One region of the Paenibacillus sp. SAF-068 genome, then DNA from elsewhere that is predicted to be linked to it. Evidence: a T-box and tRNA genes for the amino acid it is inferred to sense, from the RefSeq annotation. Region 1 holds a T-box; the other holds one or more tRNA genes.
The links. The T-box of region 1 lies ahead of ACTHPG_RS22615 (valine--tRNA ligase). A T-box ahead of a tRNA ligase gene usually reads a tRNA of that ligase, here a tRNA-Val.

Region 1 (4,311 bases):
ACGACCCGTTTCCCCAAATTCATACGCTTCGATTAGACGCGTAATATCGCGGGAAGTTTCGTTCAGACGGTGCAAAATCCAATAATCCGCTGTACCAAGCTCTCCGCTAATGTCCCGTTCTTCATAAGTGAATCCTTCCAAATTCATCAATGCAAAGCGCGAAGCATTCCAGATCTTGTTGGCAAAGTTACGTGCCTGCTCCACCCGTTCCCAACGGAAACGCAAATCCTGACCTGGCGTGCTGCTGGTCGAAATCATGTAACGCATCGCATCTGCGCCGTACTTCTCAATCACATCCAGCGGATCTACACCGTTGCCCAGTGATTTGGACATTTTGCGTCCATCCGCATCACGAACAAGACCATGCATCAGTACATCTTTGAACGGAATCTCATCCGTAAATTCCAATGCAGTGAAAATCATACGTGCAACCCAGAAATATATGATGTCATACCCTGTCACAAGAACACTTGTCGGATAATAACGTTGCAGATCTTCCGTATCTTCCGGCCAGCCTAGTGTCGAGAACGGCCATAAGCCGGAGCTAAACCAGGTATCGAGTACGTCTTCGTCCTGTCTCAACTTGCGACCAGCATTCTCTGGCAGCAATGTCGGATCTTCAGCAGATACGATAATTTCACCCGTTTCCTCATCATACCAGGCAGGAATTCGGTGTCCCCACCACAGTTGACGGGAAATACACCAGTCACGAACGTTCTCAATCCAGTTCAGATACGTTTTCTCAAAACGGTCTGGAACAAAATTAACCCCTTCACCGCTCTGTTGTTTCTTGATCGCTCGCTCTGCAAGTGGCTTCATCTCAACAAACCACTGGGTAGACAGATACGGTTCAACAACAGCCCCGGTACGTTCACTGTGTCCAACCTGATGCGTGTGATCCTCGATGTTGATCAACACACCCTGCTCTTTCAAGTCAGCAACAATCTGCTTGCGGCAGTCACTGCGATCCAGTCCCTGATACTTGCCGGCCTCTGCATTCATTGTGCCGCTCTCATCCATGACCGTAATTTGAGGCAGATCATGACGAAGACCTACTTCAAAGTCATTCGGATCATGCGCAGGCGTGATTTTAACTGCACCACTTCCGAACTCTTTATCCACGTAATCATCAGCGATAATTGGAATTTCGCGTCCGATGATAGGCAGTACAAGGACTTTGCCAATCATATCTGCATAGCGCTCATCCTTCGGATGAACAGCAACTGCTGTATCCCCCAGCATCGTTTCAGGACGCGTTGTTGCCACTGTAACGTAGCCACTTCCGTCTTTGAGCGGGTAACGCAGATGGTACAGGTGACCCTGAACCTCTTTATATTCAACCTCAATGTCGGACAGAGCTGTCCGGTTCACCGGGTCCCAGTTAATGATGCGTTTGCCTCGATAAATAAGGCCTTTTTCATACAGCTGAACAAATACTTTGCGAACCGCTTGGGACAGACCTTCATCCAGCGTAAAACGTTCACGTGAGTAGTCAAGTGACAACCCCATTTTGCCCCATTGTTGACGAATGGTCGTAGCATATTGATCTTTCCAGTCCCATACCTTTTCCAGAAACTTCTCGCGTCCCAGATCATAACGAGTCAGACCTTCTTCACGCAGTTTCTGCTCCACTTTGGTTTGGGTAGCAATTCCCGCATGGTCGGAACCTGGGAGCCACAGTGCGTCGTAACCCTGCATCCGTTTGGTACGGATCAGAATATCCTGCAGTGTAAAATCGAGCGCATGTCCGATGTGCAGCATCCCCGTTACATTCGGGGGTGGAATTACAATCGTATACGGCTCGGCATCTTTACGTTGACCGGCTTTGAAATATCCACGCTCCATCCAGGTGGAGTACCATTTGTCCTCTGCCGCCTTAGGATCGTAAGTGGTCGGCATTTCTGTTGCAGCTGATTTTTTTTCCTCAGACATGTGTCATTCCTCCGTTACTTCATCATCTTCGCCAAAAAAAACAAAAAAAACCTTTCATCCATCAAAGGACGAAAGGTTAGCTTTCGCGGTACCACCTTTGTTTCACGCCTACAGCAAGATAGACTTCACCCTCTGTTCATGACGTGACACTTCAAGCAGATAACGGCTGCTACCGGCCCATCCTACCTCAGAAATAAATGACGATAGATCTCATTCATCCCCTGTATTCAAACAGGCAACTCCCGGGCGACTTCGATCAGTTGGTTCCTGCGGAATCTCACAGCGTTGCGATTCCACTCTCTGAAAGGTCATACTGTCTACTACTCCCGTTCCACGTTGTTCTTCAAAAAACCTACACACATCATACCTTGCTCGTGCACGATAGTCAACCTGGCAACAGCGGATAAAGAGCGCTGGAATGCAGGTTTAGGGCGAATCAAGCAAAAACCCGCAATCCCCAAGGGGGTCACGGGTCTTAACGAAGGCTTTAACTACGAATTAAGGAATGTATAATATCTGGCCTTCTTCCACAACTTGTTCAGACAATCGGTTATACAACTGAAGTTCCCTCGTGCTTAATTGGTATCGATCTGCAATGGCATCCAGTGTATCTTCTCGCTGGACGATGCACAGTTTCACTTTGCGGAATGGGGTCTGGTCGACAATCGTTCCCAGGAACAGATTCTTCCATTCTACATCATCAGGAGGATACGTTTCTTCCTGCACCACACCCGCAGGAACCTCATCGCCTCGCTCCACTTCAGCATCGCGTGCCGCTCTGCCGGAGGATAACAAGGAAGAGATACCTACGCCCTCCTCTTGCCGTGGTGCGGATTCCTTTTTGCTTCCAAAAGCAACCTTCAGCTCCGGCTTGTCTTCCGTCTCAGCCACAGGTTCAGGAACAAATGCTTCGTTCTGCACGAACTCGTCTGCCCCAGTCACTTCAAAAGACGGTCGGTCTTCCTCAGCGTTGCCTGGTTCGGACGAAGCAAATACACCTTGCCAGTTCTCCGCCTGTGATTCGACCGGAACATCAGCAGCTTCCTGATTCTCCTGCTGAGGTACAGATCTCGCTGATTCGAAGTGCCATACATCCGGTGCGTCCGGTACATCCGGTGCTGCCAACTCATTAGATGATTGAGCACTAGACTCCTGGACTGCTTGTTCTGAATTTCTCGGGTTGGCAGGCAATGCATCCACGGAAGGCTCGGACCACGCCGAAGACTCTTCTTCCAGAGGCAACAACGGTTCCGACTCAGGATAAGAGGCTAACCGATCAGCGGTCTCAGCCATAAACGACGAGATCGGAGAAGGTTCGCTGTATTGCTCTTGAGATGCCAATTCATCTGCATTCGCTGTCAGAGAAGCGGAATCTCCGTTTGCTTCAGGTTGTCTGTTTTCGTTAGCGTACTCCGCAATTTGCTCCTCAGATTGAAGTGACTCAGCCGATGATGCATTTGAATTTCCCTGCTGCCACTCTTCACTGTTCCTTAATGTTTCTTCTTCTGTGGACAGATCAGCATATTCCGGTGCACCATATGCAAGTTCTGCTGCATTCGCAAGTTGCTCTTCCTCACTTCGCTGGAGCAGGTACTCTTGTGCAAATGTGTTAGGATCGCTATCTGTCTGTTCTGCTTCATCGGAACGGTTGGTATGCTGGGCATCAGGTGAGTGGACAACTGTAAACTCATCTGCTGACCACACTTGCGGCTCTTCAACAGGAAAGCCCTCGATGCCTCGCAGCGACAACACGCCAGTAATGTTCAGACTGCGATTGGATAAGAGATCCACGTCGAAATTCTCGATTTCGATGGAAATATCCTCAATTGATCTGACCCGGTTCAGCGGCACTGTGATCTCCACGGGAATGAAATGTTTGAGTTCCTCTGAAGCCTCATTTTCTCCTCTGTACGCACCTGTAAGTAAAAGATGCCCTCTTAACGTGGCATGATCATCCTGCCCTATGACTTGAATGCGCGGGTATAGTTCAATCTCCTCCAATTCCTCAATCGCAGGGACTCCCTCAGACAAATGAACGCGCTCATAAATATCGAACCGCAAACCATAAGGTTGATTCAACAAAGGTGGCGTCCTCCTTTCGGCATATGTTCACCATGATCCTTCTCATGGGACTGATCCATGGTCCAAATCCTTCGTTACCCCATCTATATGCCTTGAATGAGATGAGCATGCCACCTTTTGAAAAACCTTGCTGCGTGTAGCTATTAAAGTTCGCTTTATATCATTATTAATATCCCTTTTCACGCTCTGCCAATTGTGTAAAATCGGACGGCCAAGGGTCACTCACTTCAATCATGACTCCAGTTAACGGGTGGTTAAACTTCAGCACTTCTCCGTGAAGCGCCTGCCGACCAATGG
Region 2 (4,311 bases), on a different contig from region 1:
CTTAAAAGCTTCAAATGATGCATTACTCAGATGATCTTCATTCCAGAAATAATGAAGCATTAATCGATTCTGGTTGTAGGGATGTTGGATAACATATGCACCAGCGGCGAGAGGCTGATTCATGATATTTTTCCAAGGAAAACCGGTCTGTTTCGCCCGATCGATAATGTTGGATTTTAAAGCCTGCACCATTCCGTTTGACTTGGTATTGCCAATGACAATAAGGTTGCTGTTACCGATCTCTTTTTTCATCTTTTGCTTCAGTTCCTTGCGATCCCGTACAACCTCGTATCGTATACCGCTCATATCAAGAAATCCGGTCAACTGATCAACCATCTCTTCCTGCTGTTTAGCTGCAAGTTTACTCACCTGATCGCTGAGCACAATGGTTAATTCCTCGCCTTGAAGAACTTTGTCCATCAATCTAGTCATCACTTCATAAGGCAGATTAGTCATCATACTCATGACAGCCTGATATTGCACTTGTAAGATATCATGCACATATGCCGCAGTCTCTTCTTTGGATAATTGGTATTCCGGCTTTAAGACAAAATTAGGCTGATATAGGGCCATTTCCATCTCGGTACGTACTTCCTTACCAAGCACATCTTCAATGGTATGAAGCAGCCCCTCTATTGTTGCATTTTGATATACGTAGCGTTTGAAATATGTCTTCATCAACTCGTCAAATTTCTCTTCACCGACAGAACGGTACAGCTGATAGATCGCTTGCCGCCCCTTCTGATAATATACCAGACCGGCTAACTCCCCGGCTTCATCGTTTGTTGCCGCAATGGTCATGTCTACAGGCGCATTATCAAACTGTATGGATCTGAAACCATTTAGCTTATCGCCCTGTTTCTCTGCAAAGTACACCATGGAGAAATCGGCAAAGCCTTCATCCAGGAAGGATTCTGTCTCCGAGTTATTACCGATCAATGCATGGAACCACTGATGCGCTATTTCATGAACAAAGGTTGTATCTTCTTCTGGAACCGCACCATCGTGAATCTGTCCCATCTGAATGAGCCTCGCATACTCCACGGCAACGCCTTGTACATACGTCTCGACAATTCGGAACTCTGAATAGGGATACTTGCCATATTTCTCATTATAGAAATTAATCACTTTGAATGCCTGGTTAATGTACCGATCAACGATCTCTTTCTTGGATGGATCATCGTTGTAATAATAGTATTCTACCGTCAGACCGTTACGGGTAGCGCGCTCCACTTGAAGATTAGGACTGGCAAAGAAAACAAACTCTCTCGTATTCTCGGCTGCGGCGGAAACAATTTTACGTCCATGTTCTGTACTGTTTTGAGTGGTGATAGAGCCAGGCATGGCTACCTGAAACTCCTCAGGCACGTTTAATTGAACCTCAAAGTCCGATGAGGTGTAATAATCGCTCTCGAATGTTCGACTATACGGTGCCTTATTCCACTGATGCTTGACCTCATCGTATACAGACATAACCGGGAACCAGTGTGCACCATTGATTATATCCTTGTAATAGGAAACTCGCTGTGAGCCATAAGGTATCTTCAGATGGAATTTCAATTGAAGTGTTACCGATTCGCCTGGTTGAACGGACTCTTTCAACTGCACGGTCAACGCTTGGTTATCCTTGTGGAAATCCAGCGATTGGCTATCTGCTGTTACAGCCTGAATATCAATGCCACCCAGAAAGTCTTCCGCTGTCTTCTCCGGATGCTCTTCACTAATCTGTTCATTGTCCTGTTGGAACATGCTCGCCTGTGTAGACTTGGAGAGATTCGCATCAGCATATGTATGCAGGACCAGCTGCTGGAGAGTATCCTTGCTTGTGTTGCGATACGTTACCTTCTCGCTCCCCTGAATCGTCATGTCTTTCTCATTCAGCCGAGCCTCGATCTGGTATTGAATCGGGGACTGCTCCAGGGAGTCTTTCTGTGTGTTATGTATCTTCGTAGATACAGGTGATGACACAGCTTCCGCGGCGGCAACGCCCATGTTCGCAAGTGGGCTGGTTGCCAGTATTAAAGCCAGTGTACCCGCGATCCCTACTCTAGCTAACTTTGATGTAAATGGACTTGAATAATTCATAAGTTCTCTCCTTCTCCTGTTCTATGCTAACCTCAGAACCAAGTATAAAAGAGAAACCTTACGTTGAATTTATGTTTTATTTAAGTTTTGTTTAAATAAAGATGAAGAGAAATGAGGCTTGCTCCAATCGCACTTTTAATGTAAATAAAAAAGAAGCCTTACATCGTAAGACTTCTCGTGTATGATCTGTAGTGGGCTCGAACCACTGACCCCTACCCTGTCAAGATAGTGCTCTCCCAGCTGAGCTAACAGATCATGATATATAATTTATTTCCCATTCAAGTAACAGTATCATATCAAGTAACCGTGTTCATTGTCAATGATTTATTTGGTTATAATTCACCCGAATTGGTGCACAATAAAGGAAAGATTACCATTTCAGAAAACGAGGTGAATTCCCTATGAGAAACTTAACAAAGCGGTTAACATCCATTAAACATACATTTACGAAATGCTTCTTTCTCTACGCTGGGCTGCTGATTCTCATTACCACCGTTACTGGTTGCGGCCTGGAGCGGGACGATCATACGGTTCAATTCCAACAGTTAAAACAACCCAATGAGAATGTTGAATCTCTGCCAGTCTGGCTGGACGTATACTCCAAATCTGTCATTCAAGATGTATACTCTCCGCGAGGAAGCAGTGAAGTCTTGCCGTGATGGTTAACCTGTGAATTACTCATCTTCATCCCACTTGCGTGAGTATGCTTTCTTGGTCACGTAATACAACAGAGCAATCATTCCCGCCGACATTAACAATGTAATGACCATGATGCCTGCCATCCCCATCACTCTCCGCCTCCTCTCCCAGTATGTTCCAGACTTCACTATACAGGAAAAACATTTTTTTGTATAATTCAGTCTGATATGTCGCGCAAGAGCAGAAAGAAGGAATGGAATTGGCAGCTGAGATTAGTTATGTATCGACAGAAGAACAACTGGAGCAAGCCCTGGAAATTCGCCATCACGTCTTTGTGATCGAGCAACAGGTACCTGCCGAGATTGAGATTGATCAATTTGATGTCATCAGTCCGGATGTGCATCATGTATTGTTAAGTACGGATGGACGAGCTGTAGCCACAGGACGTCTGATCTACTACAGCAAGGATACGGCCAAAATGCAGCGGATCGCGGTGCTTGAGTCTCATCGTTCATATGGTTATGGACGTGTGCTTCTGCTCGCGATGGAGGAGCGGGCACGTGAACTCGGCTTATCCTATTCTATACTGGATGCTCAATGTCAGGCACAGAAATTCTATGAAAAACTGGGCTATGAAGTGATTTCGGAAGAACCTTTTTATGATGCAGATATTCTGCATGTTCGTATGAGAAAGAGCTTGTAAAACCTCAGCGTTGGCAGGTCTTTATCCGCACATGGTGCATACTTTCGATGAATTCGGATAGGCTAATCAGGTAAGCAGATTCCTATCTCGTCATATAAGGAGAGTGTGACATCATGGATCAAACAACACGCGAGAGTTTCACAGCCGTACAGAAAAATGGCGACGGTGACCTGACAGCCTTTCAGACTTCAGCAGGACGTGTACTGGACTATCAGCAGGCACTTGCAGAAGTAAAGGCTGGCGCTATTGCAGGTGTGAATGTATTTAAAGGCAAGGATGGCGAAATGTACATTCGCGGCGATGCCGACGGTGACCCGACCAACAATCTGGATCAACTTCCCCATTTCTAAAATAGATGCATACGCGTACGTGTGCCACAGTAAGCGCCGATCCGGTTATCCGGGTTGGCGTTTTCTTATGGGGACTAATAGTCCGTAAAATATTTTGCCGAATCCCCGGAGGGCTGGCTTTTTCGCATCGGCTGCTGTACCTGTTCCCATGCCTTCAAAATCTGTATACCTTCAAGCGTAGACCGATTCTCCCACGCGATGTGCCCGGTGCGTTCAAGCTCCAGCAATGACTCATGAATGTGAGGACTGCTTCGTCCCGTCTTGTTCTCCAGTTCATCCATACGCGGCATTCTGCGCCGTTGTCCTGCATAGTTCACCATAATACGCAAAATCTTGCGTTCAAAGTCGTTCAGCATACTTTACCTCCTCATTCAGGTCCTTAACAGGACGCCATGCCAGAATACCTTGCTCCAGGAAGGTTCTGGGTGAGCCTTCTTTTCCCGCTGATGCTCTAATCATCCCGCCACGTACACTGTTAATTCGAATCTGTCGCTGCGTAATCTGTCCTGCACGATCCATGTAGACAAGCTCCAC

Region 2: it has a tRNA-Val gene. The T-box ahead of ACTHPG_RS22615 (valine--tRNA ligase) is inferred to sense a tRNA for this amino acid. The anticodon was not compared.

What each region holds. Positions count from the first base shown of each region.
Region 1 is NZ_JBQCJX010000004.1:306,552-310,862, reverse strand. It holds gene ACTHPG_RS22615 (valine--tRNA ligase) at 1-1,932, opposite strand, end outside; T-box leader at 1,994-2,275, opposite strand; gene ACTHPG_RS22610 (LysM peptidoglycan-binding domain-containing protein) at 2,431-4,014, opposite strand; gene ACTHPG_RS22605 (RluA family pseudouridine synthase) at 4,181-4,311, opposite strand, start outside.
Region 2 is NZ_JBQCJX010000002.1:644,892-649,202, reverse strand. It holds gene ACTHPG_RS16900 (M1 family metallopeptidase) at 1-2,085, opposite strand, end outside; tRNA gene ACTHPG_RS16895 (tRNA-Val) at 2,268-2,340, opposite strand; gene ACTHPG_RS16890 (hypothetical protein) at 2,487-2,744, shown strand; gene ACTHPG_RS16885 (GNAT family N-acetyltransferase) at 2,984-3,427, shown strand; gene ACTHPG_RS16880 (DUF3892 domain-containing protein) at 3,541-3,777, shown strand; gene ACTHPG_RS16875 (hypothetical protein) at 3,852-4,133, opposite strand; gene ACTHPG_RS16870 (hypothetical protein) at 4,117-4,311, opposite strand, start outside.